Regions from separate parts of the Planococcus sp. TJ-201 genome, predicted to be linked through region 1. Evidence: predicted binding sites of a transcription regulator. Region 1 holds the regulator's gene; the other holds the start of a gene.
The links. The regulator NrdR, encoded in region 1, represses ribonucleotide reductase genes. The targets are predictions, from matches to a motif close to AACACNATATATNGTGTT.

Region 2: the regulator NrdR is predicted to act here: its motif matches at 2,158-2,175, upstream of AC4EG4_RS07280 (vitamin B12-dependent ribonucleotide reductase).

Annotation. Positions count from the first base shown of each region.
Region 1 covers NZ_JBZDOG010000002.1:521,703-527,598, forward strand. Annotated here, with positions in the region: gene thrS (threonine--tRNA ligase) at 1-634, opposite strand, end outside; gene dnaI (primosomal protein DnaI) at 1,174-2,109, opposite strand; gene AC4EG4_RS08325 (replication initiation and membrane attachment family protein) at 2,110-3,480, opposite strand; gene nrdR (transcriptional regulator NrdR) at 3,492-3,968, opposite strand; gene speD (adenosylmethionine decarboxylase) at 4,083-4,466, opposite strand; gene AC4EG4_RS08340 (glyceraldehyde-3-phosphate dehydrogenase) at 4,783-5,802, opposite strand.
Region 2 covers NZ_JBZDOG010000002.1:314,685-320,580, reverse strand. Annotated here, with positions in the region: gene AC4EG4_RS07295 (AAA family ATPase) at 1-632, opposite strand, end outside; gene AC4EG4_RS07290 (rhodanese-like domain-containing protein) at 702-1,085, opposite strand; gene AC4EG4_RS07285 (lipoate--protein ligase family protein) at 1,185-2,021, shown strand; gene AC4EG4_RS07280 (vitamin B12-dependent ribonucleotide reductase) at 2,210-4,768, shown strand; gene aroQ (type II 3-dehydroquinate dehydratase) at 5,022-5,462, shown strand; gene AC4EG4_RS07270 (M24 family metallopeptidase) at 5,459-5,896, shown strand, end outside.

The DNA of each region.
Region 1 (5,896 bases):
TGTTTCCTCTCCAATAGGCACCGGCCACACTTAGTAATTTAAATTCTTTTAATTTTCCAGTCGATGGGACATGGATGCCTCGGCATAGGTCAAAAAAGTCGCCCTGCTCATAAATCGACACCTGGTCATCTTCCGGAATCGCTTCAAGCAACTCTAATTTATACGGATCTTCGATTGCCGCAAAACGCTCTTGTGCTTCTGCACGTGTTACGTCTAAGCGAATGATCTCGACGTTTTCATTGATGATTTTCTTCATTTCTTTTTCAATCAGCGGCAAATCTTCTGAAGTGATCGAAGACTCTGTGTCGATATCGTAGTAAAAGCCGTTTTCGATAACCGGACCAACACCCAATTTGGCGTCCGGATACATCCGTTTGATTGCCTGCGCCAATAAGTGCGCAGTACTGTGGCGCAATACTTCCAATGCTTCATCGGAATCTGGCGTGATGATGGCAATTTCCCCATCTTCTTTTAACGGTGCGCGCAAATCGACCAACTGGCCGCTCACTTTGCCGGCCAACGCTTTTTTGCGTAGCCCCGGGCTGATGGATTGTGCAATCTCTTCAGTAGTTGTACCCTGTTCGAACTCTTTTACCGCTCCATCAGGGAATTTTAGTTGAATCATGTCTGCCATGCCAATCTCTCCTTTTAGTTAAATCTGGTGAAAATACTTATGCCACAGGGTCTGGCTTGGCATTTCCTTTTTTTGCGGCCGCTTCCGCTTTTCCTTGTCCAGCTCCAGCGGCTAGAACCTCGGGGTCTTAAGTTAATCTGCCTGTGCGGCAAAGCCGCTTCGGCAGCTCACCTTAAGCCTGTCGGTTCTGGACAGCCGCTTCCGCTTTTCTTTTTTCCCACACAAAAAAGCCCCATCCCAAAGGGACGAAGCTTTAGCTCGCGGTTCCACCCTTCTTCTATTCAAAACGGACATTCCGTTTTAAACGAAGCTCTGCATCGGCTAACGGGCCGGTTCCGTCAGCTGTTACTGAGGAGACTGTTCACAGCTGCTGCTCGAAGGGGGTAAGCGGGATTGCCGGTACTTAAGAAGCTTGCAGCCAAGGCTTCTCTCTCTAAAAGTCGTACAAATCCGCTCATGTCCTTGTCAAGGCATGTAAAATCTTGGTTCGATTGTTTTTACTATAAACCGAAATACTGGATAATGCAATAGCCTTGCGGTTAATTTCGTCGGTTGCGGCCGTCCAGCTTAACCGGATTGGTCAACGCCCGGATTCGTTCCATGATGCGTGCAGCTTTCAAATCTTCTTTCTCGCCGCGCTGTGAATAGGTTAGGTGATATTCCAGCTCGGAATAGCTGAAATTCGACGACATGAAGGTCGGCAACTTTTCAGACATCCGGTAATGGAGAATCGTGCCCAGCACCTCGTCACGCGTCCAACTCGACATCGCTTCAGCTCCAATATCATCAAGAATCAGGACATCAGCCTTCTTGACATAGTCGACTTTTTCCTGCAGTGTCTGGTCACCGATTGCCTGCTTCATTTCCCGCATAAATTCCGGAACGAACACCAGCACCGATTTAACATTGATCTCAGCAAGCTCATTAGCGACAGCACTCAGCAAATATGATTTGCCAATACCAAATTGCCCGTAAAGGTATAAGCCTTTTTCAGGCAAGTTGTCGGGACCGGTTGCCTGATCTAAAAAGTTACCGACAGCGCGGAATGCTTCCATACGGCTGTCATCCAAATCAAACCCGTCAAGTGTTGCTTGCATGACTTCTTTTGGCATGTACATGCTGTGGATCAATGAGGAGGCGTGGCGTTTGTTGTCACTTGTTTCTTTTAGGCGGCATTTCGTATAGGAAATACCGATAGTTCCCCGCTCTAAGACCAAATTGGGTTCAAAGCCTTTCAAGTGGTTGATGCAAGCGCCCAAGTTTGGGCATTTATTGCAGTCGTGGGATTGATCGATATACTCATACAACTTGTGGAGTCCTCTATCTATTGTCGGCGCATTGATTTCATCGGCATGGTTTTCCAGAAATTTTTGAACCCCAGGGTGTTCCATCACTTCTTTGCGCATCTCGCTGTACCGCTCAGAAAAAGCAGGCGCATTGACCACACGTTTCAGTGTTTCGCGAATCGGTTCCATTTAACCACCTTTTCCTTTCTTCAGCGCAAGTTTTGCGAGAAGTTTTTGCTTTTCCACTTCCAGGCTTTCGTTTCTCGGTTCTGCTTTAGCAGCTGGTACTTCATCTTTTTTATGGAACCATTCCGGCAGTTTTTCTTCACGCACCGGTTTGCGGTTTCCGTTGCCGGTAAATGGTTTGGCCACAGTTGTAGGCGAACCTTCTGACTTCCACTTCATGTATTGGGTATGTTCGACACGCGCCAGCTCCATCGCTTCTTTGGCAGTCGTGACATTTTTACGTAGCCAGTGAGACGCAATTTTTTCGACATACGCTTTTGTCAGCTTCATGTCAGTGCGCAACAGGACATATTGCAACAAAACATTCACAACAGCTGGCTTCATGCCATGGGTAACGACCAATTGGTTGGCGAGCTGGACATCGGCAGGCAGCGGTTCATTGCCATCCGCAATGTCACGCAGTACTTGAATCGGTGGTGCCGTCTCCAAATAGACCAATAGTTCATCTTGCTTGGTTTTCGGTGCTTCTTCGGTTAGCTTGGGAGCTTCCTTGTGCACTTGGACAAGCTGAGGCGCTGTAGTAGAAACTGTTAGCTTATAGTATTCAGAAGCTGATTTTTTCAAGCCTTCTACTGTCAAATTATAATCGTCTTCAATGGCCAACAAGATTACTTTTTGCATTTCCAAAGGTCCCCAACTGTAAAGGTAGGCCAGTTTGGAAATAAAATCTTTAATGGTAGCTGTCAGTACGCGCTTCGGCACCAGCTGTTCTGAAAGCCCCTGGCGAAGCAAAGCAAAATCGAATTCCGCATCTGCTTCATAAGCTCCCCTTTTCCGTTCCTGTAAATCCTGCTTGCCGGATGGATATCCGGCTTTCGCATGAACCGGCTGAAAAATATCGGTGAACGTGCGTGATACTTCTTCAAAATCAGACGGAATTTCTGACTGGATCAGAAAGCGATCTCGAACTCGGCGATACGACGGTTCTCCAATTTTGCTGAACAGGAACATTGACAGCAATGGATCCATAAAAAAAGTTTTCGGATCCAAAGGCGGACAAAGTTCATAGATAAAACAGCGGTTGTCCTTGTTTTTTCGGTAAGTCTTTAGCAGCCCAATCGCTTCCAATTGAATTCTCGCTTCAAAAATTTTCGAAATGGGATTTCCCAACGTGTTCATTAATGTGTAATGGGTCGACTCATCACCAGATGCTTCTCCTTCAGCCCATAGCGTTAAATAAAGCGCGGTGGCTTCCGCTCCAATCATCGGCTGATAGAGCAGCGTCAGCAGCTGACGGTCATAATTCGAAAATGGATAAGGCAGACGGATTCGATAGGAATCGGCAGGCTGCAATTCTTTGTAATATGCAGTCATAAGTCACCGCCTTAGTCGATTTTCTTGTCTTCCGGACTTTTGTTCAGCAAATCCTTCAGCTCGTCGATAAACACCGTGATGTCTTTAAACTGGCGATAAACAGAAGCAAAACGGACATAAGCCACTTCATCAATTGCTGCTAGCCGGTTCATCACCAGCTCTCCGACTTCTTCAGATTTCACTTCCGGATTGCCTGCCCGGCGAAGGTCTTTCTCGATGGTAAAAACCACTTCTTCCAATGCTTCAAGAGAAACCGGCCGCTTTTCGCATGCACGAATCAAGCCACGCAAAACTTTTTCACGGCTGAACTCTTCACGTGAGCCGTCTTTTTTGACGACAATCAGCGGCATCTCTTCCACTTTCTCAAAAGTGGTAAAGCGATATCCGCACGATTCACATTCTCTGCGCCTTCTGATTGATTTCATTTCATCTATAGGCCGCGAATCGACAACACGTGTGCCGTTATGTTGGCAAGCTGGACATTTCATTTCGACATCTCCCTAACTTCTCTATCTAGTGTATCTAGTATAACAAAAATTCATTGGGAAAATAGAAAAAGCAGAGGATTTTATCCCCTGCTTTCGTGTTTTTTGTTAAATGGATTATGCTGTTACTGAAACTTTGGATTTTCCAACACTGACTGGACCCATACCGCGCGGAATTTCGACAAGTTCGCTTGAGGTTGACCCGAGCGCTTCTGCGATATACTTCGCTGCTACTGTTGGATCTAAGTCGCCGCAAGTGTAAACATCTACACTGGCGTAGCCGTGTTCTGGGAAACTGTGAATCGTTAAGTGAGATTCTGAAATAATCACAACTCCGCTCACACCTTGTGGTGCGAATTTATGAAAAGCGACCTCTCTTACTTCAGCTCCAGATTTGAGTGCTGCATCAACAAAAGTTTGTTCGATAAAATCCATATCGTTTAATTTGTCAAAATCACACTGCCAAAGTTCTGCAATTACGTGACGTCCCATTGTTTCCATGGTTCGTTTTCCCCCTTTGATATCATTTTGTTTTTTGCGCAAAATATTCAAAGTTGACTACCACGGGGGAAAGTTAGTCCAAAGAGGTCCTAACCCTTTAAGCAGTCATGTGAATAAAAAATCTTACGCTCCTAATTCCGAAATACATGATGGAAATTCAGAAGTGGTAGCTGTTTTTCAACTACGATTCATAGTATAAAACGTATTTATTGTAAATGCAATAATAATATCTTATTAATCTTGAAATTTTTTCAATAAATTTTCCATAAAAAAACCCGTTTCTCCAATAAAAAGTAGAGAAACGGGGTGTATATCCTTATTTGGACACCAGTATTAAAGCATTTGCAACCTTTTTGGTTAAATCAATTACGCGTGCCGAATATCCCCATTCGTTATCGTACCAAGCCAGAACTTTTACTTTGCGTTTGCCAATTACCATGGTCGATAATCCATCAACTATAGCAGATTGCGGATTGCTGTTAAAATCCACAGACACAAGCGGCTCCATCGTCAAACTTAAGATTCCTTCCAGCCCATCTCTTGAAGCTTCCTCGAATGCCTGATTGACTTCTGCAATTGTTACATCTGATTCCAAATCAACAACCAAGTCAACTAGCGAGACATTCGGCGTTGGCACACGCAAAGCCATGCCGTGCAGTTTGCCCTGCAATTCAGGAATTACTAATGATAGCGCTTTCGCAGCACCCGTCGATGTCGGAATGATGGATTGGGCACATGAACGCGCACGACGAAGGTCTTTGTGCGGATTGTCCAAATTTTGCTGATCATTTGTGTACGAATGTATAGTCGTCATCAATCCGTTTTCAATGCCAAATTTGTCATGCAGCACTTTCACGACTGGCGCCAAGCAATTTGTTGTGCAGCTGGCATTGGAAATGATGTCATGCTTGTCAATATCCAACTGGTCTTCATTTACGCCCATCACAATGGTGATGTCTTCTTTTTTTCCAGGCGCTGTCAGTATAACCTTTTTTGCACCTGCTTCTAAATGCAAAGCCGCTTTCTCGCGGGAATTGAACTTCCCTGTTGCTTCGATGACAATATCAATGCCCATTTCTCTCCATGGCAAATTTAATGGATCTCGTTCGCTTACTAACTGAACTCGTTTCCCGTTCACAATTAATGCATCTTCTTCTGAAGATACGTCACCCGCAAAGGTTCCGTGATTTGTGTCATACTTAATCAAATGCGCAAGGGTTTCAGCCGGATAAGTGGCATTGACTGCCGCAATTGTAACGTCATCCATCATTATCGCCTGTCTGAAAACCATACGGCCAATACGGCCAAATCCGTTAATTGCAATCGAAACTGTCATGTAGGAGTCCTCCGTTTATAATTAAGTTATACTCATATTTTTAATTTCTTATATAGTATAACACAATTAACTATTTAGAGAACCTTAAAGCCAG
Region 2 (5,896 bases), 210 kb from region 1:
AACTGGCCATCCGCTTTGAAAAATTCATCAATCGAGCGGAAGATGTCTTGTTTGACGGAATCTGAGAGCATGACATCCTTCCGGTCGACGATGGCGTGTTCCCCGAAGTTGCGACGATGCACACCGTCTTCTGTGTCGACAAGATACGTAATATTGTTCATCAGCACCTGGCGCAATAATGCATTCATGGCTGTCAGGAAGGCAAAAGCCGAATCGACTGTTTTGGCAAAACAATGAAACTCCGGCCAGCTGTTGTCGGAAGCTGTGTAGAAAGGCACTTGGGCAATAGCAACATCGTGCTCTGGGAAATAAATCAGTTTGTTCTCAAAGCTTTCCTGGATTTTCAAATTGCCGCTGTACAAGTCGTCGGGTGCGTTGGCGATTTTTCCGAACGGACGGGCTTCATAAATAAAAGACAGCACTTCGTAAGAGAGCAATCGCTTTTCCATCATGTCGATCAGATGGCTGTTTAATTGCTCAATGGGTTCTGTTATATCAATGTGCATCCAGGAGCCAGCAGAACGGCCATCAAGCATGTTCAGGATGCTTTGGGAGACAATGGCAAGATCCGAATAATGCGGGAGCGTTTCCCGGATGTTCGCTTGATGTGGAAAAAGTAGGTCAGGTTTCATTGAGCTTCCTCTTTTCAAATGGAATAGGATGAAAAACGCCCTTCCAAAATGTGGAAGGGCGTTTAGTGTTCAGGCTTTCGATTTTATTTTTCCGGTCCATTGCTTGAACCCGCCTTGCAGCTGGAACAATTGATCGTAGCCTTTTTTCTGTAGGAAAATGGCGACGCGTCCACTGCGTGCACCGTTCTGGTCATACAAGTAAACGGGTTTGTCCGAACGAATTTCCTTATAGCGTTGGCGCAATTGTGATTGTGGAATATTGCGTGCTCCTAAAATATGGCCGGCCGCAAAATCTTTTGGCTCGCGTACATCAATCAATTGAGCTCTGCGGTAACCTTCGATAAATTGTTCCTGCGTCAAGTTAGTGACCGCTTTCTTCATGCGGAAATACATAATCACCGCGTAAATGATGATTGCCACAACAATGGCAATCGTGATGTATAAAAATTCCAATGTTCTTGCCCCTTTCTAATCTTCTTTTATTATAAGAGAAGAGATGACGGATATTCAATGCCAATGTTACACTAATTAGCGGAAATAGGAGGCGATCTTGTGAAATATCCAAAATGGAATTTTGTAAATTCAGGTGCGAACAGCCCTTCTTTCAATATGGCCCTCGATGAAGCCTTGCTGACATGGCATAGCGAGGGGCTTATTCCGCCGGTTATCCGTTTTTATAGCTGGCAGCCGGCTGCGCTGTCGATCGGTTATTTTCAAAAAGTGGAAAAAGAAATTGATATGGAAGCCGTCAACCGGCTTGGCCTGGGATTTGTCCGAAGGCCAACAGGAGGCAGAGGCGTTCTCCATGAACATGAACTTACATACAGCATTATTGTTAGTGAAGACCATCCGGATATGCCAGAAAAGGTCACGGCAGCGTACCGGGTATTAAGCGAGGGCTTATTGGAAGGCTTTAAAAACCTCGGACTGGATGCTTATTTTTCTGTTCCAGATACAGATGCCAAGCGTGCTGATTTGAAAAATCCCAAATCAGCCGTTTGTTTTGATGCACCGAGCTGGTATGAAATGGTTGTTGAAGGAAAAAAAGTAGCGGGCAGTGCACAAACGCGCCAAAAAGGCGTGATTTTGCAGCATGGTGCAATTCTACTTGATTTGGATGTTGAGAAGCTGTTGTCTGTTTTCAAATTTTCGAGCGAAGAGGCGAAAGAGCGGATGCGCAGCAAAATTCCCGAAAAAGCGGTCTCGATCAATTCAATTCGCAAGGAGCCGGCCACTATAGAAGAATGCATTCGTGCATTTAAAGAAGGATTTGAACAGGCATTGTCCATCGAGTTGGAACCGTATACGCTGTCAGAACAACAGTTCGCAGATGTCAAGGCTTTAGAAGAAAAAAAATACGCCAATGCCGAATGGAATTTCCGTGTTTGAGTGTCTTTTGGCTCATTTTATTGATTTCCAAAGCCGGAAACCTTGCCATATATAGCTTTTAAAAGTGGCGAAGTTTTGAAGCAGAAAATTGTTATTGAAAAGGCGTTTCAACATATAGTATGATGGGAATTAAATTAGTACTACATATAGTATTTATGTACGTATATAACACAAAGGAGGAATTGTCAATGGTTTCCGCCACACAATCCCAGTACTCATTAAATTCAAAAGCATTAAACGAAGATATTAAAACGTTTCCGCAAGTGCACGCCGTTACTCCGGATATGAACTTGACGCATAAAGGGGTATCTCGCCTTGTTATGATTGACCGGTATTCATTCAAGGATACAGAGAAAAAAACCTTGAAAGCTGGCGATTTTGTTGTATTGACTGTCAAAGAAGATCCGAAATTCCCAGCCCGCGGTCTTGGCTACATTGTTTCCATCGATCAGCAAACCAATAAAGCACAAGTTTGGATCGAGGAAGATTACAGAAGTGCAATCGACAACCCGAAGGAACAGGAAGCAGGCATTGTCAATCGCCCGATCGACGTGATTGAAAAGCCGCTTGAAGTGTTCTACGAGCAGATTGCCAAACGCAATGCAACAGGCCTTGCTTCTGTAGAAAAAACTTCTGAAAAACGCCAGGAATGGTTTGAAAAATTTTATCAGCAATTGGTCGGATTAAAATTCATTCCGGCCGGCCGTGTGCTTTACGGAGCGGGCGCTGACACGGATGTCACGTATTTCAATTGCTACGTAATGCCGTTTGTTGCAGACTCACGCGAAGGCATTTCCGATCACCGCAAGCAGGTCATGGAAATCATGAGCCGCGGAGGCGGAGTTGGCACCAACGGTTCAACTCTTCGTCCGCGCAACACATTGGCTCGTGGAGTCAACGGCAAATCGTCAGGATCGGTATCTTGGCTGGATGACATTGCCAAGTTGACTCATCTTGTCGAACAAGGCGGTTCACGCCGCGGTGCGCAAATGATCATGCTGGCAGACTGGCATCCGGATATTGCCGAATTTATCATCTCCAAAATGCAGAATCCACGCATCCTGCGCTATTTGATTGAAAACACACAAGACGAAACGATCAAGAAATTAGCTCATGACAAATTAAAATTCAAACCGTTAACAGAACAGGAAGATGCCATGTATCAAGGCATCCTAAACTACCGTGCAATTCCTGGAATGGGCGGATTCAACGAAAAAATTATGCGTGACGCTGAAGCAAAACTTCGAGATGGCGGAACTTATTCGGTTCATAACGAAGAATTTTTGACAGGTGCCAACATTTCAGTCACGTTGACGAGCGATTTCATGACGGCGGTTGAAAACGACGAAGATTTCGATTTGCGCTTCCCAGCAGTGGAATCTTATTCGAAAGAAGAAATGGCCATCTACAATGAACAATGGCAGGAAGTCGGCGATGTTCGTGAGTGGGAACGCATGGGTCATGGTGTGCGCGTCTACCGGACAATGAAAGCCCGCGAATTATGGAACTTGGTCAATATTTGTGCGACTTATTCAGCTGAACCCGGCATCTTCTTTATCGATAATGCCAATGAAAAAACAAATGCGGCTGCATATGGCCAAAAAGTTGTTGCGACGAACCCTTGCGGCGAACAGCCATTGGCACCTTACTCCGTCTGCAACTTGGCTGCGGTCAACTTGGCACAGTTCGCAGATCCGAAAACAAAGGCAGTGGACTTTGAAGCATTGAAAGAAACGGTTCGCGTCGGTGTCCGCATGCAGGACAATGTGATTGATGCAACTCCATACTTCCTGGAAGATAACAAAGTGCAAGCACTTGGCGAGCGCCGCGTCGGTCTTGGCGTCATGGGACTTGCTGATTTGTTGATTTACTGCGATAAAGAATACGGTTCACCGGAAGGCAATGAGTTAGTTGATGAGATCTTCAAGACAATCGCTACTGCGGCCTATGAAGTTTCAACTGAGTTGGCTGCAGAGCGCGGCAGCTTCCCGTTCCTAGTTGGCAAAACCGACGATGAAACGGCAGCACTGCGCAAAGCCTTTACGGAAACTGGGTTTATGCAGGACATGCCAGCACATGTCCGCGAAGCGGTCCTTGAAAAAGGCATCCGGAATTCGCACCTGTTGACGGTAGCACCAACAGGATCCACAGGTACAATGGTCGGCGTTTCAACGGGTCTTGAACCTTATTATTCATTCACATACTACCGCAGCGGCCGCCTCGGCAAATTTATCGAGGTTAAAGCGGACATCGTCAGCGAATACTTGAAGAACAATCCGGAAGCGGATGAAGAAAACTTGCCGAAAGCATTTGTGACATCGATGGACTTGGCGCCGGAAGCACACGCGGATGTTCAATGCATCATCCAGCGCTGGATCGATTCATCGATCTCGAAAACAGTCAATGCGCCACGCGGCTATACGGTTGAACAAGTAGAAGGCGTATATGAGCGACTCTACAAAGGCGGGGCAAAAGGCGGTACGGTTTACGTCGATGGCAGCCGCGACTCACAAGTTCTAACTCTGAAAGCTGAAGACAATACGTTTGAAGAAGAGCACCAGCCGGAAGAAACGGGCAAGCGCCCGATCGTTCTAGTTGATACCATACAGGATATCCGTTCTACCAATGTCAGCATCGGTTCAGAAGTGGGCGACACATGCCCAGTCTGCCGCCAAGGGACAGTAGAAGAAATGGGCGGCTGCAACACTTGCACCAACTGCAACGCTCAGCTGAAATGCGGATTATAAAATAACCAGCGCGATGGCCAACCAGCCATCGCGTTTTTCTTTTGGCTGCTTCCGCATTTCTATTTGATCCAGCTTCAGCGCCTAGAATCTCGGGGTCTTAAGTCCGCTTGCCTGTGCGGCAAAGAACGACACTTCGCCGATCTGTCTTATGCCCGTCGAATCTGAACGGCTGCTTCCGCATTTCTAAAAAGTTGCTGGATTGTTCCGATATGTTAAAATAATGAAGAATGTGTTGAGGGAGGGAGAAGGTCGAATGCGCGTGCTGGTTCTGAACGGCCCGAACTTAAATCGCTTGGGCAAGCGGGAGAAAGAAGCATACGGGACGTTTACGCTGGAAGAGTTGGAGAAAGAGCTCGTTGAGTTTTCTTATCATCATGGCATTGAGTTGATTTGCCGACAGTCAAACCATGAAGGGGAATTGATTGACTGGATTCACGGAGCTGGCGATGAAGCGCTTTCTGGCATTGTCTTAAATGCAGGAGCCTATACGCATACGAGCATCGCGATACGTGATGCCATCGCTGCAATCCAAGTTCCCGTAATTGAAGTACATATATCGAATGTTCACAAGCGTGAGGAATTCCGCCACCATTCCTATATTTCCCCAGTTACGATTGGGCAGATTGTCGGATTTGGGCAGGACGTCTATAAATTGGCGCTGCAAGCGCTGATTTTAAAACAGGAGAGAGGATGAACACAGTGAAACTACAAAAACTGCGCACAGAAATGAAGCATCGAAATATCGAGGCCGTACTTGTCACCAGTTCATACAATCTGCGTTATATTACCGAATTTACCGGAACTGCCGGTCTGGCAATCGTGACACAAGACAAAGCGGTATTTATCACAGATTTTCGTTATACGGAACAAGCCAATGAGCAAATAAAAGAATTTGAAGTGGTGCAGGCAGAAAAAAACCTGATGGATCAAGCCGTTCAAACTGTTTCCTCGATGGGCATACAGAAACTGGCTTTTGAGCAGGATTACATGACTTATTCAACAGCTGTGCAATACAAGGAAAAGATGGATGTGGAGCTAGAGCCAATCAGCAACTTGATCGAAAAAATCCGGATGGTCAAGACGCCAGAGGAAGTCTCTGTCTTGAAAGCTGCAGCCAAGATTGCAGAC